3 regions of the Rhizobium sp. 05N49 genome follow, and region 3 is predicted to be linked to each of the others. Evidence: predicted binding sites of a transcription regulator. Region 3 holds the regulator's gene; each other region holds the start of a gene.
What was found. The regulator LexA, encoded in region 3, represses DNA repair genes until DNA is damaged. The targets are predictions, from matches to a motif close to TGTTCNNNNTGTGTTCNG.

Region 1 (9,795 bases), 270 kb from region 3:
CCAGTACCGCGCCACCGACTTCAAGTTCCCCGGCAAGGGCAAGCTGACCATCAAGTTCGTCGGCGAAGACGGCACGGTCATCGAGAAGGAAGTCTTCAACGCGCCGGGCGCCGGCGTTGCCATGGCCATGTACAACCTCGACGAGTCGATCCGCGAATTCGCCCGCGCCTCGATGATGTATGGCCTGATGCGCAAGTGGCCGGTCTACCTGTCGACCAAGAACACCATCCTCAAGGCCTATGACGGCCGCTTCAAGGACATCTTCGAAGAAGTCTTCGAGACCGAATTCAAGGATCAGTTCAAGGAAGCCGGCATCACCTACGAACACCGCCTGATCGACGACATGGTCGCTTCCGCTCTGAAGTGGTCCGGCGGCTATGTCTGGGCCTGCAAGAACTACGATGGCGACGTCCAGTCCGACACCGTTGCCCAGGGCTTCGGTTCGCTCGGCCTGATGACCTCGGTTCTCTTGACGCCTGATGGCAAGACGGTTGAAGCCGAAGCCGCTCACGGCACGGTCACCCGCCACTACCGTCAGCACCAGAAGGGCCAGGAAACCTCGACGAACTCGATCGCTTCGATCTTCGCCTGGACCCGTGGTCTCGCACACCGCGCCAAGCTGGACGACAATGCCGAACTCGCAAAGTTCGCCTCGACGCTGGAAAAGGTCTGCGTCGATACCGTCGAAGCCGGCTTCATGACCAAGGACCTGGCGCTGCTCATCGGCCCGGATCAGCCGTGGCTCTCCACGACGGCTTTCCTCGACAAGATCGACCAGAACCTGCAGGCTGCAATGGCCTGAGCCCTGTCAGGATAGAGATCGAAAAACCCGGCCATTGTGCCGGGTTTTTTGTTGCCGGCTCGGTGCTCATGGATACTAAATTAGCAACGCCTTTCAAAGGCAAGCCTCGCGTAAGTTGCAAAGCCTATTCAGAAACTCGCCTAGGCATGGAGGTTCTGATGGCCAAGAAGAGTTTTGTCCCCGAATTCCTGCAGCTTCTAAGGCTTCTCGCGCGCCGCGAGGGCCAGGATATGATTGTCTTTTACCTTGATCTTGCTTTGCTCGAGACGCAGACCCTGCACTACAATCAGCGCTGGCGATCCCTTCCCGGCCGGACCGCCGGCCCTGACGCAGCGCCGGCGACAGAGGTCATTTCCCGCGCGGCAGTGAAGGCGCCGCCTTCTCCAAGGGTTGAAATCTCCCGCGCCAGCGCTACGAAAGAAGCTTGGGAGAGAGGAAAGCAGGATGACCGAGGAAATCACCTTCTACACCAATCCGATGTCGCGCGGCCGGATAGCGCGGTGGATGCTGGAAGAAACCGGCATACCATATCATACCGAAGTCCTGACCTTCGGCGGGACGATGAAGGAACCGGACTATCTGTCCGTCAACCCGATGGGCAAGGTGCCGGCGATCCGTCATGGGAAGACGATCGTGACGGAATGCGCGGCAATCTGTGCGTATCTTGCGGACACGTTTCCGCAGGCAGGGTTGGGCCCGCAGGCGGATGAGCGAGCCGATTACTACCGCTGGATGTTCTTCGCCGCCGGGCCATTGGAAGCGTCCGTCACCTTGAAGGCGCTCGGCTTCGAAATTCCGCAGGAGCGGCTGCGCATGGCAGGTTGCGGCTCGTTCGGTGATGTCATGGGCACGCTGGAAAAGGCGGTTTCGGCCGCCTCCCCCTATATTGCCGGCAAGCGCTATACCGCTGCCGATGTTTATGTCGGTTCGCATATCGGCTGGGGTCTTGCCTTCGGCAGCATCGAAAAGCGCCAGGCGTTCGTCGATTATTTCGGCCGGCTTTCCGAACGCGATGCCTATAAGCGGGCAACGGCGCTGGATGAAGAAGCGGCAAAGGCGATGCAGGCGGCCTGAAGCAATTCCAGCAAAAGTGCGTAGCGGTTTTGCGTCCGGAATGCGTACAGAAAAGAGCCGTTTACGCCAGCGGCATGTAGATATCCGTCCGCAATTCGGTCGGCGCGACTTCGCGCGGATTGTTGAGATATTCCTCGAACATCACGCGATCCCGGATCTGCCGGCCGGACGCGGGCAGCCACTGGGCGTAGAGCCACTGATAGGCCTTGTACATATCGGCGTAAGGCCCCTTGTGGTGCAGCACGGCATAATCGCCGCCCTCCACCATGCGTCGCTCCAGTGGCGCATTGGCGGTCGTCTCCTCTCCTGCTGCGACACAGGCGACAGAGCGCAGCTTCTCGGGCTGCACGAGATCGGGATCGTCGAGATAGACGCCGATCATGCGCATCTCCGACTTTGCGAGCCCACGGGCATAGAGCGTGCCGAACAGCGTCTCGAAGGCCTTGCCGATCTCCATATAGGAGCCGGTATGGGGAACGCCGATGAGCTCGAGCTGCGGGATGGTTTTCAGGGTGACATCAAACATGGCTTGCGCCTTTCCGGTGCGTGAGGGTTGGAACTGCGTGTGGCTTCCCTCTTTCCGGTAGCGTGCCGGCGGCATTCCATAGACCGATTTGAAGATGCGGTTGAAGGACTGGAGATTGGGATAGCCTGATCGCTTCGCAATCTCGCTGACATCAAGATCCGTACGGACGATATCGCCCGCCGCGCGATGCAGCCGCAGCCGCTTGACGGTTGCCGCCAGCGTCTCGCCGTAAATCGCCCTGTAGATCCGGTGCCAGTGATAGCTCGACAGGCACGCGATTTCGGCCAGCCGCTCCATATCCAGATCCTCGTCGAGATGATCGTGGATATAGGCCGAGACCCGTCTCAGACGGTTCTCGTAGAGCGCCCATGCCGTTTCACCCACCATGTCAAACCCTTTGCAAATCGATCGGCTCACCAAAGCATAGCCCGATTTGACAAATCCTGCTGACTTGAACCTTAGAGCGCCGTGCGTCCATTCGGACGCACAAAGGACGCTCTAACTCTTTGAATCTACGCGCCAGGCTTTTCCGAAAATCGATTCATACTTTCGGAAAAGCCTGGTGCTGGGAGCGAATCCTGCGTAGACCGGAATTCCGGCTCGAACCCAAGAGGAAGACTGATGCCGGACTTTTCTACATTGATACTCTTTGCCGCCGCAGCGTTGGTGCTCACTGCGACGCCCGGTCCCGATATGCTGCTGATTGCCTCGCGCAGTATCAGCCAGGGACGCACAGCCGGATTTCTAACCTATGCCGGTATTGCTCTCGGCACCTATTGCCACGCGCTTGCCGCAGCTTTCGGGCTTTCGCAGCTCCTCGTGGCCGTGCCCGTTGCCTACGAGGCCGTGCGTTGGGCCGGTTGCCTCTATCTGCTTTATCTCGCCTACAAGACGATCCGTTCCGAAAGCACCACCTTTGTGCCGGCCTCGACGCTGAGGCGGCTATCGGGACGGCGCATCTTCTTTGCCGGTCTTGCGACCAATCTGCTCAATCCGAAAATGGCGCTCTTCGTCATCGCGCTCTTTCCGCAATTCGTGAATGCCGAGGGCGGTTCGATGGGCGTGCAGATGCTGGTGCTCGCCAGCGTGCTGAACGGTATCGGCCTTGTCGTCAACGGCGCAGTCATCCTGCTCGGCAGTCAGATCCGCTCGCGTCTGGGCTCGATGCGCCGCTTCCCGAAGCTGCCGCAATATATCCTGGCTGGCGTATTCACCGGCCTCGCCTGCCGCCTCGCATTGCAGACGAGAAACTGACCGCAGGGCGTGCCGAAAACAAAACCGGCTGCGAAATCGATGATCTCGCAGCCGGTTTGATTTTGACCTGTCGTCAGGCGAATGCTCAGCCTGCGAGTGCGGCCGCAACGGCCTCAAGCGCCTCGTCAGCCTTGGCACCATCTGGGCCGCCGGCCTGCGCCATGTCGGGACGGCCGCCGCCGCCCTTGCCGCCGAGAGCAGCAGAAGCGACGCGCACCAGATCGACAGCGCTGAAACGGCCGACGAGATCGGGCGTCACGGCCACGACGGCACTGGCCTTGCCATCGTCGGAAACGCCGATCAGCGTCACGACGCCGGAGCCGATGCTCGCCTTGCCGTCATCGGCAAGCCCCTTGAGGTCCTTCGGATCGACGCCGGTCACGGCCTTGCCGAGGAACTTGACGCCGGCGACCTCGCGCACGGCATCGGAAGAACCGCCCTGCCCGCCGCCCATGGCGAGCTTGCGCTTGGCATCCGCCAGTTCCTTTTCGAGCTTGCGGCGCTCATCCATCAGCGCTTCGACGCGCGACAGCACTTCTGACGGCTGCACCTTCAGCGACGCGGCCAGCGTCTTAACGCGCTCGTCCTGTTCGGCGAGATATTCGCGGGCCGATTCACCGGTTACGGCTTCGATACGGCGAACGCCCGCGCCGACGGCGCTTTCGCCAAGGATGCGCACGAGACCGATCTGGCCGGTTGCCGACACATGCGTGCCGCCACAGAGTTCGACCGAATAAGGCCTGTTGGCTTTGGCGCCATGCAGACCCGTACCCATCGACACGACACGCACTTCATCGCCGTATTTTTCGCCGAAGAGCGCCATGGCGCCTTCTGCAATGGCATCGTCGACGCTCATCAGGCGGGTCGTGACCGGAGCATTTTGCAGCACGATCTGATTGGCCATCTCTTCGACGACTTTGAGTTCTTCTGCCGTCATCGGCTTCGGATGCGAAACGTCGAAGCGCAGGCGCTCGGGCGCGACCAGCGAACCCTTCTGGGCAACGTGGGTGCCGAGCACTTCGCGCAGCGCCTCATGCAGGAGATGGGTTGCCGAGTGGTTGGCGCGCAGGCGCGAGCGGCGGGCGTGATCGACCGTCAGCGCGACAGGCTCGCCGGCCTTGACCACGCCTTCGATCACGGTGCCCAGATGCACGAACAGGCCCTCGCCCTTCTTCTGCGTATCCGAAATCTCGATCTTGCCGTGGTCGGAAGAGATCACGCCGGTATCGCCCATCTGACCGCCGGACTCGCCGTAGAACGGTGTCTGGTTGACGACGATCTGCACCTTGTCGCCGGTCTTGGCTTCATTCGCGACGGCACCGTCCTTGACGATCGCTTGCACCACACCTTCGGCCGTCTCGGTGTCGTAACCGAGGAATTCGGTCGCGCCGTGCTTTTCCTTGAGTTCGAACCAGACGGTTTCGGTCGCCTTCTCGCCGGAACCTGCCCAGTGCGAACGTGCCTCGGCCTTCTGGCGCTCCATCGCATCGGTGAAGCCCGAGATGTCGACGCCGATTTCGCGGGCGCGCAGCGCGTCCTGCGTCAGGTCGAGCGGGAAGCCGTAGGTGTCATAGAGCTTGAAGGCGGTCTCACCGTCCAGCATATCGCCCTTGGAGAGATCGGCCGTCGCATCCGAGAGAAGCGACAGGCCGCGCTCCAGCGTCTTGCGGAAACGGTTTTCCTCAAGCTTCAGCGTCTCGGAGATCAGCGCCTCGGCGCGCACAAGTTCCGGATAGGCGCGGCCCATCTCCTGCACCAGCGTCGGCAGCAGCCGGTACATCAGTGGCTCCTTGGCGCCGAGAAGCTGGGCATGGCGCATGGCGCGGCGCATGATACGGCGCAGCACGTAGCCGCGGCCTTCATTCGACGGCAGCACGCCGTCGGCGATCAGGAAGGCGGACGAACGCAGGTGGTCGGCGATGACGCGGTGGCTGGCGCTGCCCTCGGCCTTGACGCCGACGGCATCTTCGATCGTGCCGGTCAGCGTGCGGAACAGGTCTGTGTCGAAGACGCTCTGGACGCCCTGCAGCACGGCAGCCATGCGCTCCAGGCCCATGCCGGTATCAATCGACGGGCGCGGCAGCGGGTTGCGAACGCCGGGCTCGGTCTGTTCGAACTGCATGAAGACGAGGTTCCAGAATTCCAGGAACCGGTCGCCATCCTCTTCCGGCGAACCGGGAGGGCCGCCCCAGACATTCTCGCCCTGGTCGATGAAGATTTCCGAGCACGGACCGCAAGGACCGGTATCGCCCATCTGCCAGAAATTGTCAGAGGTCGGGATGCGGATGATCTTGTCGTCGGAGAAACCGGCGATCTTCTTCCAGAGCGTCGCAGCTTCCTCGTCCTCGGAATAGACAGTGACCAACAGCCGGTTCTTCGGCAGGTCGAAGCCCTCGGTGACCAGCTTCCACGCAAGCTCGATCGCATTCTCCTTGAAATAATCGCCGAAGGAGAAGTTGCCGAGCATTTCGAAGAAGGTCAGGTGGCGGGCAGTGTAGCCGACATTGTCGAGGTCGTTATGCTTGCCGCCGGCGCGCACGCATTTCTGCGAGGTCGTCGCCGTCGAATAGGGACGCTTTTCGAGACCGGTGAAGACATTCTTGAACTGCACCATGCCGGCATTGGTGAACATCAGCGTCGGGTCATTGCGCGGCACGAGCGGGCTCGATGGAACGATCTCGTGGCCGTTCTTCTTGAAGTAGTCGAGGAAGGTCGACCGGATATCGTTTACACCGCTCATTTCATGCCCTTCGATGCTGCCAGCAGGCAGGTAAAATTAAATCCATCGGCTTTRATCGTCCGACCTTGCCACTGTCCAGCAACAAACAAAACCGGCCGCATTCTCGTGAGGGAATGCGGCCGGTTCGAATTCGTTATGTGCTAGGCTGGATTACATGTCGCCATCGCCAGCATCATCGCCGGCATCCGGGCCGCCATTCTGCAGGAAGCGGTCGGCGATCAGGCCGGCATTCTGGCGCAGCGCCGTTTCGATCTCGCGGGCGAGATCCGGATTGTCGCGCAGGAAGATCTTGGCGTTTTCGCGGCCCTGGCCGAGACGCTGGCTGTTGTAGGAGAACCAGGCGCCCGACTTCTCGACGATGCCGGCCTTGACGCCGAGGTCGATCAGTTCGCCGGTCTTGGAAACGCCCTCGCCATACATGATGTCGAATTCGACCTGCTTGAAGGGAGGCGCCATCTTGTTCTTGACGACCTTGACGCGCGTCTGGTTGCCGATGACCTCTTCGCGTTCCTTGACCTGGCCGATACGGCGGATGTCGAGGCGGACGGAGGCATAGAACTTCAGCGCGTTACCGCCTGTCGTCGTTTCCGGCGAACCGAACATGACGCCGATCTTCATGCGAATCTGGTTGATGAAGATCACCATCGTATTCGACTTGGAGATCGAAGCCGTCAGCTTGCGCAGCGCCTGGCTCATCAGGCGGGCCTGCATGCCCGGCAGGTTGTCGCCCATTTCGCCTTCGATTTCGGCGCGCGGCGTCAGCGCTGCCACAGAGTCGACGACGAGAACGTCGATCGCGCCGGAGCGCACCAGCGTATCGGTGATTTCGAGCGCCTGTTCGCCGGTGTCGGGCTGCGAGATCAGGAGGTTCTGCAGGTCGACGCCGAGCTTGCGGGCATAGACCGGATCGAGTGCATGTTCGGCATCGACGAAGGCGCAGATGCCGCCCTTCTTCTGCGCTTCGGCAATCGTCTGCAGCGCGAGCGTCGTCTTACCAGAGCTTTCCGGACCGTAGATCTCGATGATGCGACCCTTCGGCAGACCGCCGATGCCGAGGGCGATATCGAGGCTGAGCGAACCTGTGGAAACCGTTTCGATCTCGACGATGTTCTCGTTCGAGCCGAGTTTCATGATCGAGCCCTTGCCGAACGACCGCTCGATCTGTGAGAGTGCCGCTTCGAGCGCCTTGCTTTTGTCCACCGATTTGTCCTCTACGAGCCGCAATGAATTCTGAGACATTCGATCCACCTTTAGGTTATTGACGCTGCTCTAGCAATGTCGCCGCTGATGCGAAGTTTGTACCTGATTTGTTCTTATTTCGCAATGGGGTTGCAAATAATTGAAAGAAAAAGGTAAAACGGCCTGTGTTCTATTTTTGTTTTATCGATGCAAAGCAACGGCTTAATGTCCCGCAGGCACTGAATCCTGCCGCTTTGCGCCGCATTCGATTCGCTTTCGAGGTGCAGAAATGAGCGGCAAGATTCTTGTCCTCGGCGGCGCCCATATCGATCGTCGCGGCCGTATCGCCGGTGAGACGGCACCGGGGGCCAGCAACCCCGGCTCATGGTTCGAGGAACCGGGCGGCGGCGGCTTCAACGCGGCCCGCAATCTTGCCCGTCTCGGCTTCGACGTGACGATGATCTCCCCGCGCGGCGGCGATCCGATCGGCGAGATGGTGAGCGAGGCGGCCGACTTTGCCGGCATCAACGACCGTCCTTTCGTCTTCCTCGACCGCAAGACGCCGAGCTATACGGCGATCATTGAGAAGGACGGCAATCTCGTCATCGCGCTCGCCGACATGGAACTCTACCGCTTCTTCGTGCCGCGCCGCCTGTCGATCCGCTGGGTGCGCGATGCTTTCGCTGCCACCGATTTCATCCTCTTCGATGCCAACCTGCCGGAGGAAACGGCAGCCGCGATCGTTGCAAGGGCCAAGGCGCTCGGCAAGCCGGTCGCGGCAATTGCCATTTCACCGGCCAAGGTCGTGCGTCTCCTGCCCTGCCTCGGAGGCATCGACTATCTCTTCATGAATGAGGCCGAGGCTGCAGCCCTCACCGGCAAGCGGCCGGACGACGCTGCCGGCTGGCCGTCGCTGCTCGGTGACATCGGCATCGGCGGCGCGGTCGTCACCCGCGGCCAGCGCGAGCTTGTCGCCTTCAAGAACGGTCGCGCACTTCTCCTGCAGCCGCCGATTTCTGACAATGTGGCCGATGTCACCGGTGCGGGAGATTCGCTCGCAGCAGGCACTTTGTCTGCGCTGATGCGCGGCCATCCGCTCGAAGAGGCCGTTCGTCACGGCGCTGCGGCGGCGGCACTCACCGTTCAATCGCGGCATGCGGTGAACGAAAATCTCGCGCCCGATCTTCTCCGCGACATGCTTTCGCTTGTCCCGGCGGCCAGAATTCTGCAATGAAGCGGCAACATCGATAAACGGATACGGATCATGACCAAACCAATCTCGCCCCTGCTGCCGATTTCCTATTCGAAGGAAGTGGCCGCCGCCAAGCAGCGCGGCGCACCGATCGTGGCGCTCGAATCGACTATCATCACCCACGGCATGCCCTACCCCGGCAATATCGAAATGGCGCGCAGCGTCGAAGCGATCATCCGCGACCAGGGTGCCGTGCCTGCCACCATCGCCGTGATCCACGGCACGCTGCATATCGGCCTGGAGGCCGCCGAACTGGAACAGCTCGCCAAGGCCAAGGACGTGATGAAAGTATCGCGCGCCGATATCGCCTTCGCGATCGCCGAGCGCCGCACCGGTGCAACGACTGTCGCTGCCACGATGATTGCCGCGGCACGCGCCGGCATCAAGGTCTTCGCGACCGGCGGCATCGGCGGCGTGCATCGCGGTGCCGAAGAAACCTTTGACATCTCCGCCGACCTGGAAGAACTGGCCCGCACCGGCGTCATCGTCGTCTGTGCCGGCGCCAAGGCGATCCTCGATATTCCGAAGACGCTGGAAGTGCTGGAGACCCGCGGCGTGCCCGTCGTCACCTATGAAAGCGATGAATTCCCGGCCTTCTGGTCGCGCTCCTCAGGCATCCGCAGCCCGCTGACTCTGAACAGCCCGGCAGCGATCGCCAATTTCCAGACGACGCGCGAACAGCTTGGTATCGACGGCGGCATGCTGATTGCCAACCCGGTGCCGGAAGCCGACGAAATTGCCCGTGAGGAAATGGAAATCTATATCGAGCGCGCCCTCGACAGCGCCGAGCGTGACGAAATCACCGGAAAGGCGGTGACGCCTTACCTGCTGAGCACAATCTTCGACCTGACGGATGGCCAGAGCCTGAAGACGAATATCGCGCTCGTGGAGAACAATGCGCGGCTAGCGGCAGAGATTGCCGTCGCACTCGGCGAATAACCGATCGTCCCCGGGGTTCCCCCCGCCAA
Region 2 (9,795 bases), on a different contig from region 3:
ATCATGCTGGGCGTTGCGACGCTGATCATCGTCATGGCCGTCATGAACGGGTTCCGCACGGAACTGGTCTCCCGCATCCTCGGCATCAACGGCCACATGATCATCCAGCCGGTCGACGGTCCCTTCACCGACTACGCCGATCTCGTGAAGAAATTCGAAGCCGTACCCGGCGTCAAGATGGCGCTGCCATTGGTGGAAGGCCAGGTGCTGGCTTCCTCGCAGACCGGCGGCAGCACAGGTGCGCTGGTGCGTGGAACGCGGGCTGAAGATCTGACCAAGCTGAAGACGGTTTCCGACAACATCAAGTCCGGCGACATGGTGGGATTTGCCGCTGGCGATGGCGTTCTCGTCGGAAGCCGTATGGCCGATCAGCTCGGACTGCGCGTCGGAGACCTGATTACGCTCACGTCACCGGAGGGTGATGTGACGCCGATGGGCGTCAATCCGCGCATCAAATCCTACAAGATTTCCGGGATCTTCGAGATCGGCATGTCGGAATATGATGCTTCGATCATCTACATGCCGCTCGAGGAATCGCAGCTTTATTTCAATGCCGACGGGCTGGTGCAGTCGATCGAGCTCTTCGTCAACAATCCCGACGATATCGACAATCTGAGGCCGAAAGTCGAGGAAGCAGCCGGCCGGCAGATCGCCATCACCGACTGGCGCCAGCGCAACCAGACCTTTTTCTCCGCCTTGCAGGTAGAGCGGAACGTGATGTTCATGATCCTGACGCTGATCGTGCTCGTCGCTGCGCTCAACATCATCTCCGGTCTCATCATGCTGGTGAAGGACAAGGGCAGCGATATCGCGATCCTGCGCACCATGGGCGCAAGTTCAGGCGCCATCATGCGGATCTTCTTCATGACGGGGGCTGCTATCGGCATTGTCGGCACGATCGCCGGCGTGCTGCTCGGCGTGTTCGTCTGCATCAACATCGAATCCATCCGTCAGTTTTTCTCCTGGGTTTCGGGCACGGTGCTCTTCGATCCGCAGCTCTATTTCCTCAGCCAGCTGCCGGCGGAAATGGATGTGAGTGAAACGATCTCCGTCGTCGTCATGGCGCTGACGCTCTCTTTCATCGCGACGATCTTCCCGGCCTGGCGCGCCTCCCGCCTCGACCCCGTCCAGGCCCTCCGCTACGAATAAGGCCCGATTCAAGGTCATGCACGATCCAAGGCCCAATCCAAGGAATGCCGCATTCATGAAACGCAACGTCGTTCTCAAGCTTTCGGGCGTCGAACGCCATTACGGACAGGGCGAAACGCTGCTGACCATTCTCAAGGGTGCGGATTTCACTCTGTCGAGCGGTGAGATGGTGGCGCTGGTGGCGCCGTCAGGCACCGGCAAGTCGACGCTTTTGCATGTCGCAGGGCTGCTGGAGCATCCTGACGGCGGCGAGGTAGTGGTCAACGGCCGCCCCTGTGATGGCCTTTCCGATGACAAGCGCACCGCCATCCGCCGCGGCGAGATCGGCTTTGTTTACCAGTTCCATCACCTGCTGCCGGAATTCTCTGCACAGGAGAACATCATGATGCCGCAGCTCATCGCCGGCCTCTCATGGAAGGAAGCGAGCGAACGGGCAAAGATGCTTCTTGATTACATGCGCATCGGCCATCGCGGCGTGCATCGCCCGGGCGAGCTTTCCGGCGGTGAACAGCAGCGCGTGGCAATCGCGCGCGCCGTTGCCAATGCGCCGAGCCTGCTTCTGGCCGACGAGCCGACCGGCAATCTCGACCCGGAAACCGCCAGCTATGTCTTCGACGCTCTTGAGGCGCTGGTGCGACAGTCCGGCCTTGCCGCGCTGATCGCCACCCACAACCACGAGCTCGCCCGGCGCATGGACCGGCGCGTGACGATCGCCGACGGCAAGGTCGTGGATTTCTGATTCTCAGGGGATAATCAGCCCGCCGCGATAATCGAGCTCATAGGCCTTCAGGCCGTCCACGAGAATAAATTCGTGGCCGCGGAAATGTGTGCAATCGCCTTCGCTACTATCGACATAGTGTCCCAGCGCGTGATCGAGAACCATTCCGCCGAGAAAGCGGCCTTGCCTGTAGAGCTGTGATAGCGCGGCGCAGATGACAGTGCCGGCAATGGTCAAGTCGATGATTCCCGGTTCGATGATGCGCCCGAAATAGTTCATCGCCCACACCGGCTTTTCCTCCAGCCACACCACTTCCTGGCCGGCAAAGTCCGTACCGCCAAAATAGCTGTCGAGATAACGCCAGATGCCGCGCTTGTAACCGATATCGTGGGCACCGATCCGATAGGACGGCTGCGACTTGGCGCCGGCGACATATGTCTGCGATTTGGCTTCGACAATGAAGCTATTGAGTTCCAGAACGTCCATAGTCCCTCTGCTCCGATGTTAACCATGTCCCGCAGAAGCGGGGGGTAAACCTGTTGACAATAGAACATACATGGAACAAATTAAAAACATAAGAGCAAAGGAGAGCCAAATGACTGACATGATCCGTGATATCGCAGCATTCACCTCCATCGCAATGTTCGTTGCCAGCTTCTCGCTGATTGTCATGGCAATGTAAGATTTCAGGGGACCGCATGGCTGCCATGCGGTCCTGAAGCGGGACTTTTTCTGGACAGAATCGCCTTCAATGCCGACAATGCGCATTCTTCATTGATGCAGTTGGAAGGGCATGTCATGGCGGATGCGGAACAGGGTGCGATCGGCGAAACGCCGGGCTTCGTCCATCTGAGGGTGCATTCCGCCTATTCACTTCTCGAAGGCGCATTGCCTCTCAAGAAGATCCTGTACAAGGCGGCCGGCGATAATCAGCCGGCGATTGCCATCACAGATACCAACAATCTCTTCGTCGCCCTGGAGTTTTCCCAGAAGGCGATGGATGACGGGTTGCAGCCGATCATCGGCTGTCAGGTGTCGATCGACATGGAAGACGGCCTCGAAACCGAAAAGCGGGGAGGCCAGCAGGCGCTGGTCAAGCTGCCGTCCATCGTGCTTCTGTCTGCGACGGATGCGGGCTATGAACGGCTGGTCGATCTCGTCAGCCGTGCCTATCTCGGCGGCGAAGGCAATTCGACAATACATATCCGTGCCTCATGGCTGGATGAGATCGGGACGGAAGGTCTGATAGCGCTGACGGGCGCCTCGACCGGGCCGATCGACATGCCGCTCAAGGACGGCCACGCCGCCGCGGCGGAGACGCGGCTGCTGACGCTGAAGCGCATCTTCGGCGACCGGCTCTATGTCGAGCTGCAGCGCCATGGCACTTACGACAAGCGGCACGAACAGAAGATCATCGGCCTTGCCTACAAGCATGATCTTCCGCTGGTCGCGACCAATGAAGCCTTCTTCCCGACGCGCGACGATTATGACGCCCACGACGCGCTGATGGCGGTCGCCCACAACGCCATTGTCTCCGACGACAGCCGTTTCCGACTCTCCCCGGATCACTACCTGAAGAGCCGCGCGGAGATGGAAAAGCTCTTCGCCGATCTGCCGGAAGCGCTGGAGAATACGGTCGAGATCGCTCGACGCTGCTCCTTCATTCTGAAGACCCGCAAGCCGATCCTGCCGCGCTTCACCGGCGCCACCGCCGATCCTGAAGAGGCCGAACGCGCCGAGGCGCTGGAGCTTCGCCGGCAGGCGGAAGAGGGGCTCGACATGCGCCTCGCCGAGCTTGGGATGTCGGCAGGTTACGAAGAGAAGGATTACCGCGAGCGGCTGGAATTCGAATTGAGCGTCATCGAGCGCATGAAGTTCCCCGGCTACTTCCTGATCGTTGCCGACTTCATCAAATGGGCCAAGCAGCATGACATTCCGGTCGGCCCGGGCCGCGGCTCGGGTGCAGGCTCGCTGGTCGCCTATGCGCTGACGATCACCGACGTCGATCCGCTACGCTTCTCACTGCTCTTCGAGCGCTTCCTCAATCCGGAACGCGTTTCGATGCCGGACTTCGATATCGACTTCTGCCAGGATCGCCGTGAAGAGGTGATCCGCTACGTGCAGCAGAAGTATGGTCGCGAGCAGGTGGCGCAGATAATCACCTTCGGTTCGCTGCAGGCACGCGCCGCCCTTCGCGACGTCGGCCGCGTCTTGGAAATGCCCTACGGCCAGGTCGACAAGATCTGCAAGCTCGTGCCGAACAATCCGGCAAACCCCACGCCGCTTTCCAAGGCGATCGAGGAAGAGCCGAAGCTGCAGGAAGAGGCCGCCAAAGAGCCTGTCGTCGCCCGCCTGCTCGATATCGCCCAGAAGATCGAAGGCCTCTATCGCCACGCCTCGACCCACGCCGCCGGTATCGTGATCGGCGATCGCCCGCTGTCGAAACTCGTGCCGATGTATCGCGATCCGCGATCGGACATGCCGGTCACGCAGTTCAACATGAAGTGGGTGGAGCAGGCCGGCCTCGTGAAGTTCGACTTCCTCGGCCTGAAGACGCTGACCGTGCTCAAGGTCGCCGTCGATTTCTGCAGGAAGCGCGGCATCGAGGTCGATCTCGCCAAGATCCCGCTCGACGACAAGAAGACCTACGAGATGCTGTCGCGCGGCGAGACCGTCGGCGTGTTCCAGGTGGAAAGCGCCGGCATGCGCAAGGCGCTGATCGGAATGAAGCCGGACTGCATCGAGGATATCATCGCGCTGGTCGCGCTCTATCGTCCGGGTCCGATGGAAAACATCCCGACCTACAATGCCCGCAAGCATGGCGATGAAGAGCTGGAATCGATCCATCCGACGATCGACCATCTGCTCAAGGAAACGCAGGGCGTTATCGTCTACCAGGAACAGGTGATGCAGATCGCCCAGGTCCTATCGGGCTATTCGCTTGGCGAAGCCGATCTTCTGCGCCGCGCCATGGGTAAGAAGATCAAGGCCGAAATGGACCAGCAGCGCGAGCGCTTCGTCGTCGGCGCGGTCAAGAACGGCGTGTCGAAGCCGCAGGCCGACAATATCTTTGAACTCTTGGCGAAGTTCGCAAACTACGGCTTCAACAAGTCGCATGCCGCCGCCTACGCCATCGTCTCCTACCAGACGGCCTTTATGAAGGCGCATTATCCGGTCGAGTTCCTGGCCGCGTCGATGACGCTCGATATGTCGAACACGGAAAAGGTCAACGACTTCCGCCAGGATGCCAAGCGCCTGGGCATCGAGGTGATCGCGCCCTCCGTCCAGACCTCCTTCCGCCAGTTCGAGACCGGCGATAACCGCATCTATTACGCGCTTGCGGCCCTCAAGGGCGTCGGCGAATCTGCGGTGGATCACATCGTCGAAATGCGCGGCGACAAACCTTTTGCCAGCATCGAGGATTTCTGCTTGCGCATCGATCCGCGCCAGGTAAACCGCCGCGTGCTGGAAAGCCTCATCTATGCCGGCGCCTTCGACTGCTTCAATCTGGATCGCGCCCAGCTTTCGGCTGGTCTCGACCGTGTGCTCGGCTATGCGCAGCGCGCCCAGGAAAACAAGCTCAGCGGCCAGTCCGATATCTTCGGCGGAGCGCTCTCTTCAGGTCCGGAAAAGATCGCCTTGCCGCCGTTCTCGCCCTGGCTCGCCTCCGAGCGGCTGCTCAAGGAATTCCAGGTCCTGGGCTTCTACTTGACTGCCCATCCGCTCGACAGCTACAACAACATCCTGCAGAAGATGCGCGTGCAGACTTTCGCGGATTTCTCCACGGCGGTGAAGCAGGGTGCTGCGAACGGGCGCTTGGCAGGGACGGTGATTTCCAAGCAGGAGCGCAAGACGCGCACCGGCAACAAGATGGGCATCATCGTCTTTTCGGATTCCTCGGGTCAGTACGAAGCCGTCCTCTTCTCCGAAATGCTGAACCAGTATCGTGACGTGCTGGAGCCCGGAAAATCCTTCGTCATTACCGCTATTGGCGAAGAGCGGCCGGAAGGCGTCAGCCTGCGTCTGCAGACCGTCCAGTCGCTGGAGGAAAAATCGCTGCAGATGCAGAAGGCGCTGCGCGTCTATGTGCGCGATTCCGGCCCGCTGCGCGCCGTTGCTGCGCATCTGAACGCCAGGGGCGATGGCCTGGTCTCCTTCATCGTGATCAAGGAGGAGGGCAAGCGCGAGGTCGAAGTCGTACTGCAGGACAAATACCGCATCACGCCGGAGATCGCCGCCGCATTGCGGGCCGCTCCCGGCATCGTCGACGTCGAACTCGTCTAATGAAAAGGGCGACCGGCATGCGCCGGCCGCCCTTGTTTGTCAGCCGGTTTGCGGCCGGCCGGACAGACCGGAGCAGCGCCACCTGCCGAAGCCCATGATTGCCGTACCGATCAGCGTGCCTCCGACCGGCACCAGAAGTGCGGTGCGCAGCGCGTCCAGCCGTTCGGATGGGCTTTCGCCGTCGCCGAGCGCCAGAGTGCCGACAGCGCTGACGGCGGAAAGGCCGAGTGCCGCACCGAACTGGAAGGACGTATTCACCAGCCCGCTCGCCAGTCCCTGTTCGTGTTCGGCAATGCCGTCGGTTGCGATGATCGTCAGCGGCCCATAGCCGAGCGAGAAGGCGAGGCCGAGCAGGATTGTCGAGGGCAGCATCGCCGCATAGGTCCAGTCGAGCCCCATGTCGAGGAAGAGCGCGTAGCCTGCGACGGCAAGGGCGAAGCCGCCGAGCACGACACGTCCATTACCGAAGCGCTCCACGAGCAAGGGCGTCAGCAGCGGTGCGAGGATGGCATCCATGCCAATGACGATGAGGGCGAGGCTGGTTTCGAAGGCGGACCAACCGAGCAGTTCCTGCAGGTAGAGCGAGACGATGAACTGGAAGCCGAAGAAGGCGCCGGTGAAGAGCATCGCTCCGAGGTTGGATTGCAGCAATGCCGATGACCGGAAGATCCCGAGGCGGACCAGCGGCGCCCGCGAATTGCGTTCGATGAGGATGAAGGCGACCCAGAGCACAGCACTCGCCCCTGCTGCTGCCAGTGTCCAGGTGAGGTCGCTCGTCGCATGCTCGAGCCGGGTCAGCGCGTAGGCGGCGAGCAGCATGGCGCCGGTCAGGGTGACCGCGCCGGCAACATCGAACCTCTGGCGCGGGGCTGTAACCTCCTTGTCCTCCGCGATCAGCTTCATACCGGCAACCAGCAGGATGGCGGAGAAGATCACCGGCGCGAAGAACACCCATCGCCAGCCGATTGCGGATAGAAGCCCGCCGATGACGAGGCCGAGGGAGAAGCCGGCCGATGCAGTGCCGGCATAGATCAGCACCGCCCGGTTGCGCTGCGGTCCCTCGGGAAAACTGCCATTGATGAGTGCAAGGCCGGCAGGTGTCATGAAGGCGGCGGCTGCACCCGTCACGAAGCGGGCCGTCAGCAGCATCCATCCTTCGCTCGCAAAGCCTCCGAGGCCGGAGAAGAGCAGGAAGACGGTCAGCGCCGTCAGGAAGACCTTGCGCTTCCCGTACATATCCGCGACGCGCCCGCCGAGCAGCATCAGCCCGGCATAGGCAAGCACATAGGCAGAAACCACGGCGCTGAGCGTCGTGGTCGAAAGACCGAGGTCGGCCCGGATCGAGGGCAGCGCGACATTGAGCATGGCCGCATCGACGCCTTCGAGAAAGATCGCGCCGCAGAGTACCGCGAGCATGCCGGCGGCACCGGCGCTCATTCTTCCACGCTCCGCTGTCAGGGGAGGACTTGTAGACATCATGGATTCCTTGTCGGTAGAGGGCAGGGAAGAGCGAAGATGGTTACATATTGATCCTCGGTTCCCTATTGTAACCAAGGAAAAGGTAGGGCATTGTTCGAACCCATGGAAGAAGGCACTTCAAACTCACCGAGTGACTGCTGCAGCACCGACCGCGATTACGACATCCATCAATGGGATGCGCGACAGGAGTGCGAGGTGCGCCAGATTCTGGATCGCATCGCCGATAAATGGTCGCTGCTGGTCATCGCCCTGCTGGAAAAGCGCACTTTGCGCTTTACTGAATTGCGCAGGAGCATCGACGGCATCAGCCAGCGCATGTTGACAACGACACTGCGTCAGCTCGAGCGAGACGGTCTGATCGAGCGAACGGTCTATCCCGTGGTGCCTCCAAGGGTCGAATATGCGCTGACGGAGCTCGGTTGCACGTTGCATGACACGATCAAGGCGCTTGTCGTCTGGACCGAGACCAACCAGACAAAGATCATCGCGGCCCGCCGAAGCTACGACGAGCGTGCCAGCGAGAAGCCTTGGTAGGTCTCAGCTCTCGCGCGTGATGGTGATGAATTCCGTGCCGTCACCGGTTTCTGGACCGACCCCTGTATCTGATATTGTCAGCGTCGAGCCGGGCGAGATCAGCGCATCGATCCGGTGGCGGGTCTCTTCAGACATTGAGATGCGGCTGAGTGCTCTGGCGATTGGACGGCCGCTGATGATGGAGCTTTCCTGGTTGGCGATGCCGAGCCGCTTCACCGTTTCGCGGGAAAGATTGTTTTCCAGCGTCACGCCCAGCCAATCCGCCGTGCCGGCTGCCTCATCGACTGAATGCAGCGAGAAGAAATGCGTGCCGAGAGCAAGGGCCGGATCGGCGATGGTAATGGGTGCTTCGAAGAGCGGCTTGAAATCCTTCCGCACCATGATGACGCCATTCGGTGGTTCGCCCCGGCCTGCCGCTGCGTAAACTTCCCTGAGGAGAGTATCCGTGATCAGGCCCTTGTCACGAGCAAATTCCTTTGGCCGCAGCGCTTTGAAAGCATTGATGGCCTGAACGGTCGCGGGACCGGCCAGCCCGTCCGGCTCGCCGGCGGCAAAGCCGAGCTGGTTCAGCAGGGTCTGGATATCGACGACATTTTCACGCAGCGTCCGGCGCGTCATCAGGATGCTGATCGGCGAGGTCTCGGCAGCCGGTGCCTGCAGCTGAAACTGCGGTATCGGCAGGGCAGCCGTCGTCTCGTTCATGGCGACCTGCACCTGCGTCTTCGCATCACCGATGGCAGGCCGCAGTTCCACGTCCGTAAGCAGGGGCGCCGGTTCGGGCCGGTCGGGGCGGAACAGGGTCGGATGGTCGATAGGCTCCGGTGTCAGCTCGCTGTCGGTGATAACGACCGGCACGCCCATCTCGGTCATCTTGTAGAGCGATTTCGCAAAGGCGCCGGGCATACGAACGCAGCCGTGCGAGGCCGGATAACGCGGCACGGAGTTGGACTCGTGCAGCGCAATGCCGGACCATGTCAGCCGCTGCATGAAGGGCATCGGCGCGTTCGAATAGATATTGGATTCGTGGTACTTCTGCTTCTCGATGACGGAGAAGATGCCGCTCGGCGTCGTGTGCCCGTCCTTGCCGCTCGAGATCTTTGAAGTCGCCACGACCTCCGCACCGTCATAGACCGCCAGCGACTGCTTATCCTTGGACACGAATATCTGCAGCGTGCGCGCATCGGCAGCAAAAGCCGGATCGACGAGAGCGGTCGCCGACAGCAACCCGATAAGAACACCTACACGCACAGACATGACGCAATACACCACATGCACAAAAACGACGGGATTTAAGCATGCGAAGTTTAACGAAGGCTTGAATACGCGGCCGCGCTTTGATCACAAGATTGTGGGATATTCAATTTTATGCAAATCTAAAATACTGGAAGTCTTGGGGGAGACTTGGAAATGCATGTCGATATTGTTTCTGCGTTCGATGATCTGCATGCCCTGAAGGATAATTGGAACGCGGTCTATGCCGCCGATCCGGAAGGGCATTATTTCCTGTCCTGGCACTGGATCGTCCGGTGGCTGGAGCAGCGCTCGCGATGGTTCGTTCTTGCCGCCAAGCGACAGAAGGAGGACGACCGCTATGTCGCTTTCCTGCCCATTCAACTTCATGTCGATTTCGA
Region 3 (9,795 bases):
ATCGCGGACTTCCTTGTCGATCGCCTTGAGATCGTCTTCGGTCGCCCAGCCCTTTTCCATCACGCGCAGGCGAACCTGCTCGATCGGATCCTGCTCGGAGCGCATCTTCTGCACTTCTTCCTTGGTGCGGTACTTCGCCGGATCGGACATGGAGTGACCGCGATAACGATAGGTCAGCATTTCAAGAATGATAGGACCCTTGCCGGAGCGGCAGTGCTCGAGCGCCTCATCGGCAGCAGCCTTGACGGCGCGAACATCCATGCCGTCGACCTGGATGCCGGGAATGCCGAAGCCGGAACCGCGCAGCGAATAGTTCGACTGCGCGGTAGCACGCGCCGTCGAGGTGCCCATGGCATAGCGGTTGTTCTCGACGATATAGATGATCGGCAGCTTCCACAGAGCAGCCATGTTGAAGCTCTCGTAGACCTGACCCTGGTTGGCAGCACCGTCACCGAAATAGGCGATCGAGACGCTGTCATTGCCGCGATAACGGTTTGCAAAGGCAAGGCCCGTTCCGAGCGAAACCTGGGCACCGACGATGCCGTGGCCGCCGTAGAAATGCTTTTCCTTGGAGAACATGTGCATCGAACCGCCCTTCCCGTGGGAATAGCCGTTGCGACGCCCGGTCAGTTCCGCCATGACGCCACGGGCTTCCATGCCGGTAGCCAGCATATGACCATGGTCGCGATAGGCGGTAATGACCTGATCGCCTTCCTTCTGCGCCATCTGCATGCCGACGACGACAGCTTCCTGGCCGATATAAAGGTGACAGAAACCACCGATGAAGCCCATGCCGTAAAGCTGGCCCGCCTTTTCTTCGAAACGGCGGATGAGCAGCATCTCGCGATAGGCCTTCAGCTCTTCATCGCGATCGAAATCGGCGACAGGGCCGCCATTCGATGCCTTGGCTGCAGACTTCGCACTATTTTTGCGGCTGGAAACGGTCGCGGTTTTGCGCAACGCCATTCAACCCTCCCTATGGGTTTATCGGTTCTCAGGTGGCGCGTACCATAGGGAAGAAAAATGACCACAGCAATGCCATAATTGCATGGCTCATATTCGCCGTTAAATTATTGATAAACAATAAGAATTTTAGATTAACCCAAATTCGGTTAATTGCGATAGTGATTGTAAATGACGATCTCGTCCGCGCGCGACATGTTGAGCTGATACCGCGCCTTTTCGTCGAGCATATCCTTGTCCAGCGAGCCGTCACTCAAGAGCGCAACCTGCGCCTCCAGATGCTCACGCTTGGCCTTCAGCACAGCCAGTTCCTTCTCGCGCGCGACACGCTGGCGCTCGAACGCCTCCGTCGCACGCAGACCATAGTCACCGTGAATGCAATGATAACCGAAATAGGAGAGGAAGGCGACCGTCATGGCCGGAATGACGAAGCGACCTGTCTTTCTCTTCTTATGATGCTTTGTCCACATACACGCATGCTCTAACGCATTACCAATCATTTCAATCTAGCGCGCAGAGATTAACCGTTCGTTGACTCTGAGCGACTCCCGGCCAGACTCAACAAAAAACCCGCGCCGGAGCGCGGGTTCCAAATGGCTGATTTACAAGCGCGTATTAGGCGCGGATGATGGAGCGGCCGGCGTACTGAGCCTGCGGGCCGAGACCTTCTTCGATGCGGATCAGCTGGTTGTACTTGGCAAGGCGATCCGAGCGCGACAGCGAGCCGGTCTTGATCTGGCCGCAGTTGGTGGCAACTGCGAGATCGGCGATCGTGGAGTCCTCGGTTTCGCCGGAGCGGTGCGACATGACGGCGGTGTAGGCCGCCTTGTGCGCCGTGTTGACGGCATCGAGCGTTTCCGTCAGCGAGCCGATCTGGTTGACCTTGACCAGGATCGAGTTGGCGACGCCCATGCGGATACCGTCGCGCAGGCGAGCCGAATTGGTGACGAACAAATCGTCGCCAACCAGCTGGCACTTCTTGCCGGCGAGATCGGTCAGCGTCTTCCAGCCTTCCCAGTCGTCTTCAGCCATGCCGTCTTCGATGGAGATGATCGGATACTTGGCAGCGAGTTCTGCCAGGTACTCGGCCATGGCGCCTGGCTCGAGCGTGCGGCCTTCGCCTTCCAGTACGTACTTGCCGTCCTTGAAGAATTCGGTCGAGGCGCAATCGAGGCCGAGGCACATGTCGTCGCCCGGCTTGTAGCCGGCTTTCTCGATCGACTTCATGATGAAATCGAGGGCTTCCGGAGCGCTCTTTAGGCCCGGTGCGAAGCCGCCTTCGTCACCGACGTTGGTGTTGTGGCCCTGTGCCGCCAGTTCCTTCTTCAGCGTGTGGAAAACTTCCGAACCCATGCGGACGGCTTCGCGGATCGAATCTGCGCCGACCGGCAGGATCATGAATTCCTGGAAGTCGATCGGGTTATCGGCATGGGCGCCGCCGTTGATGATGTTCATCATCGGGACCGGCAAAAGGCTTGCGGAGGCACCGCCGACGTAACGGTAGAGCGGCAGGCCGGCAGCCTGCGCTGCAGCCTTGGCGACAGCAAGCGAAACGCCGAGGATGGCGTTGGCGCCGAGGCGCGACTTGTTTGGCGTGCCGTCGAGTTCAATCATGATCTTGTCGATCTGGATCTGGTTTTCAGCATCGATGCCGCCGATCGCGTCGAAGATTTCCGTGTTGGCAGCTTCGACAGCCTTTTCAACACCCTTGCCGAGATAACGCTTGCCGCCATCGCGGACTTCTACGGCTTCGTGCGCGCCGGTCGAAGCACCCGAGGGAACAGCTGCACGGCCCATGCTGCCGTCTTCGAGATAGACGTCGACTTCGACGGTGGGGTTACCACGGCTATCGAGAATCTCGCGGGCGATGATATCGGTAATTGCAGTCATGGTCTCTTCCTGCTCGGTGGGTGGATAAATCGTTTGAAATCGTCTTAATCGAAGGTGCGCAAATTACAATGCCGCAATTTTGCACGTTCAAGCAGCGCATCAGACGTGGCCTATAGCACATTCATGTCAGGGTTTTGAAGGGAACGGCAGTCGTCGGTCAGCATATCCCACCCATCGAAAGATGATAAACAGTCCATCCGGGCAGAATGTTGGCAGGCCGCCACCGTCGATAGCAACCCACGGCTGAAAATCCCTGGAATAGCCCCAATTTTGGACGGTTACATGCCCCTTGATTTCAGCCTTCGGTAACCATCCCGGCTTAATTTTAATACCCGTGTGAGATCCTCAGAAGTCAGTCGTTTCAGCCCTTGGGGCGATACGGAACGGCAGGGATGAAAAGCTGCAGCCTCGCGCCAAAAACAACCAGAACGCGATTTTATCGACTCTCTTGGCGGCATTTCACATGGGGCACAGATGAAACTCAATATTGCACGCAGCCTTGCCATTTTCGGTGCCGTTGTCATCCTCGGACTGGTGACCTCCATCGGCTTGCAGAACTACGCACTCAACATGCTTCGTGTGAACGGGCTGATGTATAAGCAGATCATCTACGGCAAGGATCTTGTCGCCGATATTCTCCCGCCGCCGCTCTATGTCATCGAACCCTACATGCTCGCGCTCGAAGCCGTCGAGCAGCCAGCCTCGGCAAAGGCCAATATCGAACGCATCCAAACGGTTCTGAAGTCGGCTTATGAAGACCGCCGCAAATATTGGTCCGAAACGCCGCTCAGCGCCGATCTCAAGCGCAAGCTTCTCGACAACGTTCTCGTCAAGGGTGACGCGTTCTGGCAGGTCATGAACGAGGAGGCGATACCCGCAATCCTGAAGGGCGACAAGGCCGCCATCGAATCGGCGCTCCCCAAGCTTGCTACGAATTTTCATGTTCACGAAACGGCCGTAAACGAACTCGTGGCGATGGCCAACGCCTTCCAGATGGACGCCGAAAAGCAGGCAGCGGATCAAACGGAACTGCTCTCCGCCGTTACGCTATCGGCCGCCGCGCTTTCCTTCGTGATTATCGTCGTCGGGCTCTACATGTTCCGCCGGCGCGCAATCGTGCCGCTATCGGCGATGCGCGATTATATGGCGGTGCTTGCGAGCGGCGACTATTCCCGCGAAGTTCCCTATGTCAGACGATCCGACGAAATCGGAGAAATGGCGCGCGCGGTCACGGTCTTTCGCGAATCGGCAGAAGAACGCAACGCTATACGCGCGCTGCAGGACGAGGAACGGCAGGTACAGATGCGCCGCGATGCCGAACTGGACGCATCGAAGAGCGTGGAGAATGCCACGCGCCAGCGCGTTATCGAAAGCCTGAGCGCAGGCCTGGAACGTCTCTCACGCGGCGACCTGACCGTGCGTCTCGACGAGCAGTTCGCCAATACTTACGAGAAGCTTCGCGAGACCTTCAACACCAGCATCATCATTCTTTCCGATGCCATGAAAGACATTTATGCCGCCACGAATACGGTCGGCGACAGTTCGCGCGAAATCGCGCTCAGCACCAATGATCTGGCACAGCGCACCGAGAGCCAGGCAGCTTCCCTCGAACAGGCGGCTTCGGCACTGGATCAGATCACGGTCACGGTGAAAAACTCCTCGGAGCGGGCCCATGAAGCCAATGCGATGATGTCAGCCACGAAGGAGAGCGCGGCGCATTCCGCCGAGATTGTTCGTGAAGCAGTGACTGCCATGGAGAAGATCGAGGACTCAGCGGTCAGGATCGGCGATATTATCAACGCCATCGATGAGATCGCCTTTCAGACCAATCTTCTGGCGCTCAACGCGGGTGTCGAGGCAGCACGCGCCGGAGACGCGGGGAAAGGCTTTGCCGTCGTCGCTCAGGAAGTCCGCGAGCTCGCCGGACGCTCCGCCAATCTCGCCAAGGAGATCAAGCTTCTCGTCGAGACGTCGTCGCGACAGGTTTCCGCGGGTGTTGCACTTGTCAACCGTACCGGCGAGGCACTCGGCGATATCGACCGCCAGGTGCTGCAGGTGACGGCGCTGATCGAAGCGATCGTGCGCTCGTCTTCGGAACAGTCGGTCGCGCTCGTCGAGGTCAACGCTGCCGTCAACCGGATGGATCAGGTGACCCAGCAGAATGCATCCATGGTCGAGGAAACGAACGCCGCATGCCAGGAGCTCGGCACCGAGGCGTCCCAGCTCGGGCGCATGCTCTCCCGCTTCGCACTGGAGGAAAAGCGCCCGTCCCGCGCGGCAGCCTGATGCCGCCCGCTGTTCAGGCGGCCTTGGCGATCGCGTCGAAGGCGAGAAGCTTCTCGAGAAGTCGCGGCATGTCCTTGAGGTAGACCATGTTCGGCCCGTCGCAGGGGGCGTTATCAGGATCCTGATGGGTCTCGATAAAGACACCGGCAACGCCGACTGCCACGGCTGCACGGGCCAGCGTCTCCACGAACTGCCGCTCACCTCCGGAGGTTTCCCCCTGCCCGCCAGGCTGCTGGACTGAATGCGTGGCGTCGAAAATGACGGGGGCGCCCGTTGCCGCCATGATCGGCAGTGAACGCATGTCGGAGACCAGCGTATTGTAACCGAAGGACGCACCGCGCTCGCAGAGCAGAATGTTCGGATTGCCGCTCTGGTTCAGCTTGCCGAGCACGTTCTTCATGTCCCAAGGCGCCAGGAACTGGCCCTTCTTGACGTTGATGACGCGGCCGGTCTTGGCAGCCGCGACCAGGAGATCCGTCTGGCGAGACAGAAAGGCTGGTATCTGCAGGATATCGACGACCTTACCCACTTCGGCGCATTGTTCTTCGTTGTGGATGTCGGTCAGAACCGGAATGCCGAGTTCTTTCTTGAGATCGGCGAAAACTTCCAGCCCCTTTTCAAGGCCGACACCGCGTTTGCTCGACAAGGAAGACCGGTTCGCCTTATCGAAGGAGGTCTTGTAGACGAGCCCGATGCCAAGCTTGGCGCAGAGTTCCTTCAATGTGCCGGCAACCATGAACGCATGATCGCGGCTTTCCATTTCGCAAGCGCCAGCAATCAGCGACAGGCGTGAAGCATTGGAGAAGGTGACCTTACCGGCGCCTTCGCCGACCGTCACCACGGAGTTGGTAGTAGAGCTCATGATGTTTCCTCAAAGGCGAAGAGTACGCCCTGGCCGGGCGCAGGCTTCACCAGAATACGGTTACCCTTGCGTGTATAGGTCACCCCGTTAGCAGCCAAATGCGCTTCTGTCACGGCCAGATCGCCGACAGCAAAGCGGATCGCCCGACCGCGCAGACCACGATCGGTATCCGACGTGGCAAGATCGAAATAAGCCTCCAGCCCTTCCGGGGTCATCAGGCTGATCTTTGCGTTTCCGGTGGGCACGTCCAGCCCGAAACTCGTGAGCTCAGTAGATGCGCCTTTTGCCACGGAGCGAACGAACTCACCGAAGGCTGTCGGCTCGGGGGCCGCGAGCGCGATCTCGGCAATGCCTGTGACACCATTGGCATGGGTCTCAAGCGCGGTCCGGTTGGCAGGAAGCGGATTGACGCGTTCGACTGCGAAGAGAAAGAAATCCGGTGCCCGCAGGTCGCCAGCGAAGGCGAGCCGGAAGCCGGCAATATTCTCCGTGCCATCCGGCATTTTAACAGGGCGCTCGAACTGCAGCACAGAACCGGCACTCATACTGTCCTTCACGAATCGAGCATGTTCGTGCTTTGCATCTGCCGTCGCAAAGGCAATCGCGGACAGTCCTTCGCTGCCGCAGCGGAAGCGAAAAGCCTGATTGCGGGCGGTGAACACATTGCCATCGTGTGCTGTCTCCTCGCTCTCTTCGACGCTCGCGACACCCAGGGGCTCCAGATAGGATTTGTCGGCAAAGAAAACGCAGGCATTTTCGGTCCCAAAAGGATGACGGGCATCCGGCGCCACAGTGAAACCAAGCTTGCCCAGTCTTTCGCGGGCAAGGTCGATATCGGTAACCGGCAAAACGAGATGATCGATTGCAAGCGTATCTTGGCTCATTAGGTCCCCTCCAACAGTCACAAGGAGATGTGCTTCAGCAGGTGTTGCGAGACAAGGCCGGGAAGGCCCGGGCGCGAGAAAAATAAAATTCTCACCAGAATGGACAGAAGTTTTACGAAAATTTAGCTACTTGCGGAACACATATGGAACATATAGTGTCCGTTCTGGATTTGTTTCAAGACTGGGGTGCACGCCATGCTTACGCGCAAACAACAGGAACTCCTTCTTTTCATTCACGAAAGGATGAAGGAGTCGGGCGTTCCTCCGTCTTTCGACGAGATGAAGGATGCGCTGGATCTGGCCTCGAAATCCGGTATTCACCGGCTGATCACGGCGCTTGAGGAGCGCGGCTTCATTCGCCGGCTTCCGAACCGGGCACGCGCGCTCGAAGTCATCAAACTGCCGGAGGCCTACAGCCCCAGCCTGCAGCCACGTCGCGGCTTTTCACCGAGCGTCATCGAAGGCAGCCTCGGCAAGCCGCAGCCCGTTGCAGCGCCGGCTCCGGCAAAGCCAGCGCCCGCTGCCGATAACGGCAACTCGGTCTCCGTCCCGGTCATGGGCCGCATCGCTGCCGGTGTGCCAATCTCGGCAATCCAGAACAATACGCATGACATCACCGTTCCTGCCGATATGCTCGGCTCCGGCGAACATTATGCGCTCGAAGTTCGCGGCGACTCGATGATCGAAGCCGGCATCTTCGATGGCGACACCGTCATCATCCGAAATGGCAGCACCGCCAACCCGGGTGATATCGTCGTTGCCCTCGTCGACGACGAGGAAGCAACACTCAAGCGCTTCCGGCGCAAGGGTGCATCGATTGCGCTCGAGGCTGCAAACCCTGCCTATGAGACCCGAATTTTCCCACCGGATCGAGTGAAGGTTCAGGGAAAGCTCGTCGGCCTCATTCGCCGCTATCACTGACCGGTGACTGGCTTGCGTCTGCGAATGTATCGCTGCGCCAGTCATAGGCGCGGTGGCGCATCCAGGGGCGTTGCAATGGGCCGAATGCGGTTGCGACATCGATTCCACTATCTGTGAAGCGAAGCTCGACAGAACCTGACTTGCGCAGCGTCTCGGCGGTAAAGAGCAGCGCGCCGGAACGGCAACGGTCGAAGCGCAATCGGACAGGAGTTACGACAATATCGGCCGTATCGCAGGCCGGCCCCAGATAGGCAGCGTTTTCGATGACAGTCAGTTTCTTTCCATTGCCCAGCAAGGCGGTACACCAGGCGCGCTTTTGGCAAGAGAATCGTGACGTTGGGCTGATGGCGAGTGCCTGCCTCATTGTCTCTCTGGCTTCATTCTGTTGATCGGTTGACAGCTGCAATCTTTTGCCATCGGACACGGTGGGTGTGTTGGTGGCTTGAAGCATAACCGGCTTCTGATGCTCTTCGATGGCAAGTGCCCTCTGCCATTGTTCGAAAATGAAGGCTGGCGGCTTTTCACGGTTTGAAGCCATTGCCTCTCCGTCGATTAGAGCGACCAGGCTGCCGTCTTCCGAGATGGTGACGTCGGGCATCGCTTCTGATGGAAGCAACACAACAGCGAACGTTGAAACAGTGATTATTACGGTTCCGATATGCCGCAACCGGGTTCTGAGCAAGGTCAGCAACAGGAAGCCGAAGACGGCTGCCGGAAAGTACCAGCCGGGTAAGCGGGCAACATCTATATTGCCGCCCCACCCCGCCACCGCCTTTGCAATGGCGATCACCAGGTCGAGCCCGAACCCTGCCACCGGCCATAGCCAGCCATCCAGACCAAAAGGCATCAGCAGCATCGCCAGCATGCCGGCCGGCATGACGATGAATGAAATAACCGGCATGGCCGCGAGATTTGCCGGCAGGCCATAAGCAGTCAGCCGGTGGAAATGTTCGATCGAAAACAGCGCCGTCGAGAACCCACCGATGAGAGACGTCAGGAAAATGCCGCCGAAGAAGCCGCCGACCATGAAGAAAGGTTTCATGATCGGAAGTTTGGCAAAGGCATTTTCCCGCATCGGCCGCCCTTTCCAGAGGTCGTATCCGGCGACCAGGGCAAGTGTTGCGGCGAAAGACATCTGGAAGCTCGGTCCGAGCACTTCCGATGGTGAGACCGCGAGGATCACGAGAGCCGACAGCGCCACGTTTCTGAGGCTGATCGACGGCCGATCGAAGAAGACGGCAACCAGCATGATCGCCATCATGATGAAGGCGCGTTCGGCTGAAACGGCAAAACCCGAGATCAGATAGTAAGCCGTCACCGCAGCGAGTGCACCGGCAGCCGCGATCTTCTTGGTCGGCCACGCCTGCGCAATACCGGGGAACAGGCTGAGAATCACGCGCAGCCCGACAAAGAAGATACCGGCGGAGAGTGCCATATTGAGGCCGGAGATCGCCACGATGTGGGCAAGGCCGGACTGCCGCAGTGCCTCCGTCGTTTCATCCGAGATCGCTCGTCTCTCATCGGTGACAAGTGAAGCGGCAAAGGCCCCGGTGTCGCCCGGCAGAGTGGAGCGGATCCGATCGCCGATGCCGCTTCGCAGGCGGTAGAACCACTCCAGTGCGGCCTCGCCGACAGAGCTCGCTTGTTCCGGCTGTTCTGTAACCTTCTTCGGTGCTCCATAGAAGAAGCCGTTAGCACCGATGCCGTCAAAATAGGCGCTGAAGGCAAAATCGTTGAGGTGAGGAAGCGCGGGTCCTGCCGGAGGCGTCAGACGGGCCCTGCCCTCTATGATATCGCCGAGTTCAAAGGGCCGGGCGGCGCCGCGTACGAGCACAGAGATGCGCTCGGGAGGACGCTTGATTTCGGGGGCATCAGTGCCGGCGACGTCAAGGATATAACGCCAGCGCCCTTCACCATCGCCTTCTCGCCGTTCGACCCGGCCAGTCAGCGTTGTCGTCACGGCTGAATCGAGGATCAGCGTCCTTGCCC

Region 1: recA (recombinase RecA) is a predicted target of LexA. The motif match lies at 7,762-7,779, and genes of this name have one in related genera.
Region 2: AC1DF8_RS16935 (DUF5680 domain-containing protein) is a predicted target of LexA. The motif match lies at 2,414-2,431, and genes of this name have one in related genera.

The regions. Positions count from the first base shown of each region.
Region 1 covers NZ_JBFTME010000006.1:95,424-105,218, reverse strand. The annotation lists gene AC1DF8_RS14095 (NADP-dependent isocitrate dehydrogenase) at 1-802, shown strand, start outside; gene AC1DF8_RS14090 (glutathione S-transferase family protein) at 1,247-1,876, shown strand; gene AC1DF8_RS14085 (AraC family transcriptional regulator) at 1,938-2,789, opposite strand; gene AC1DF8_RS14080 (LysE family translocator) at 3,024-3,656, shown strand; gene alaS (alanine--tRNA ligase) at 3,742-6,396, opposite strand; gene recA (recombinase RecA) at 6,547-7,635, opposite strand; gene AC1DF8_RS14065 (carbohydrate kinase family protein) at 7,865-8,809, shown strand; gene AC1DF8_RS14060 (pseudouridine-5'-phosphate glycosidase) at 8,840-9,766, shown strand.
Region 2 covers NZ_JBFTME010000007.1:302,321-312,115, forward strand. The annotation lists gene AC1DF8_RS16925 (lipoprotein-releasing ABC transporter permease subunit) at 1-1,149, shown strand, start outside; gene AC1DF8_RS16930 (ABC transporter ATP-binding protein) at 1,205-1,888, shown strand; gene AC1DF8_RS16935 (DUF5680 domain-containing protein) at 1,892-2,353, opposite strand; gene dnaE (DNA polymerase III subunit alpha) at 2,666-6,151, shown strand; gene AC1DF8_RS16945 (MFS transporter) at 6,191-7,588, opposite strand; gene AC1DF8_RS16950 (winged helix-turn-helix transcriptional regulator) at 7,733-8,164, shown strand; gene AC1DF8_RS16955 (L,D-transpeptidase family protein) at 8,168-9,418, opposite strand; gene AC1DF8_RS16960 (GNAT family N-acetyltransferase) at 9,572-9,795, shown strand, end outside.
Region 3 covers NZ_JBFTME010000006.1:361,106-370,900, forward strand. The annotation lists gene pdhA (pyruvate dehydrogenase (acetyl-transferring) E1 component subunit alpha) at 1-966, opposite strand, end outside; gene AC1DF8_RS15380 (FtsB family cell division protein) at 1,113-1,433, opposite strand; gene eno (phosphopyruvate hydratase) at 1,579-2,853, opposite strand; gene AC1DF8_RS15390 (methyl-accepting chemotaxis protein) at 3,328-5,139, shown strand; gene kdsA (3-deoxy-8-phosphooctulonate synthase) at 5,153-6,001, opposite strand; gene AC1DF8_RS15400 (VOC family protein) at 5,998-6,885, opposite strand; gene lexA (transcriptional repressor LexA) at 7,081-7,806, shown strand; gene AC1DF8_RS15410 (ComEC/Rec2 family competence protein) at 7,787-9,795, opposite strand, start outside.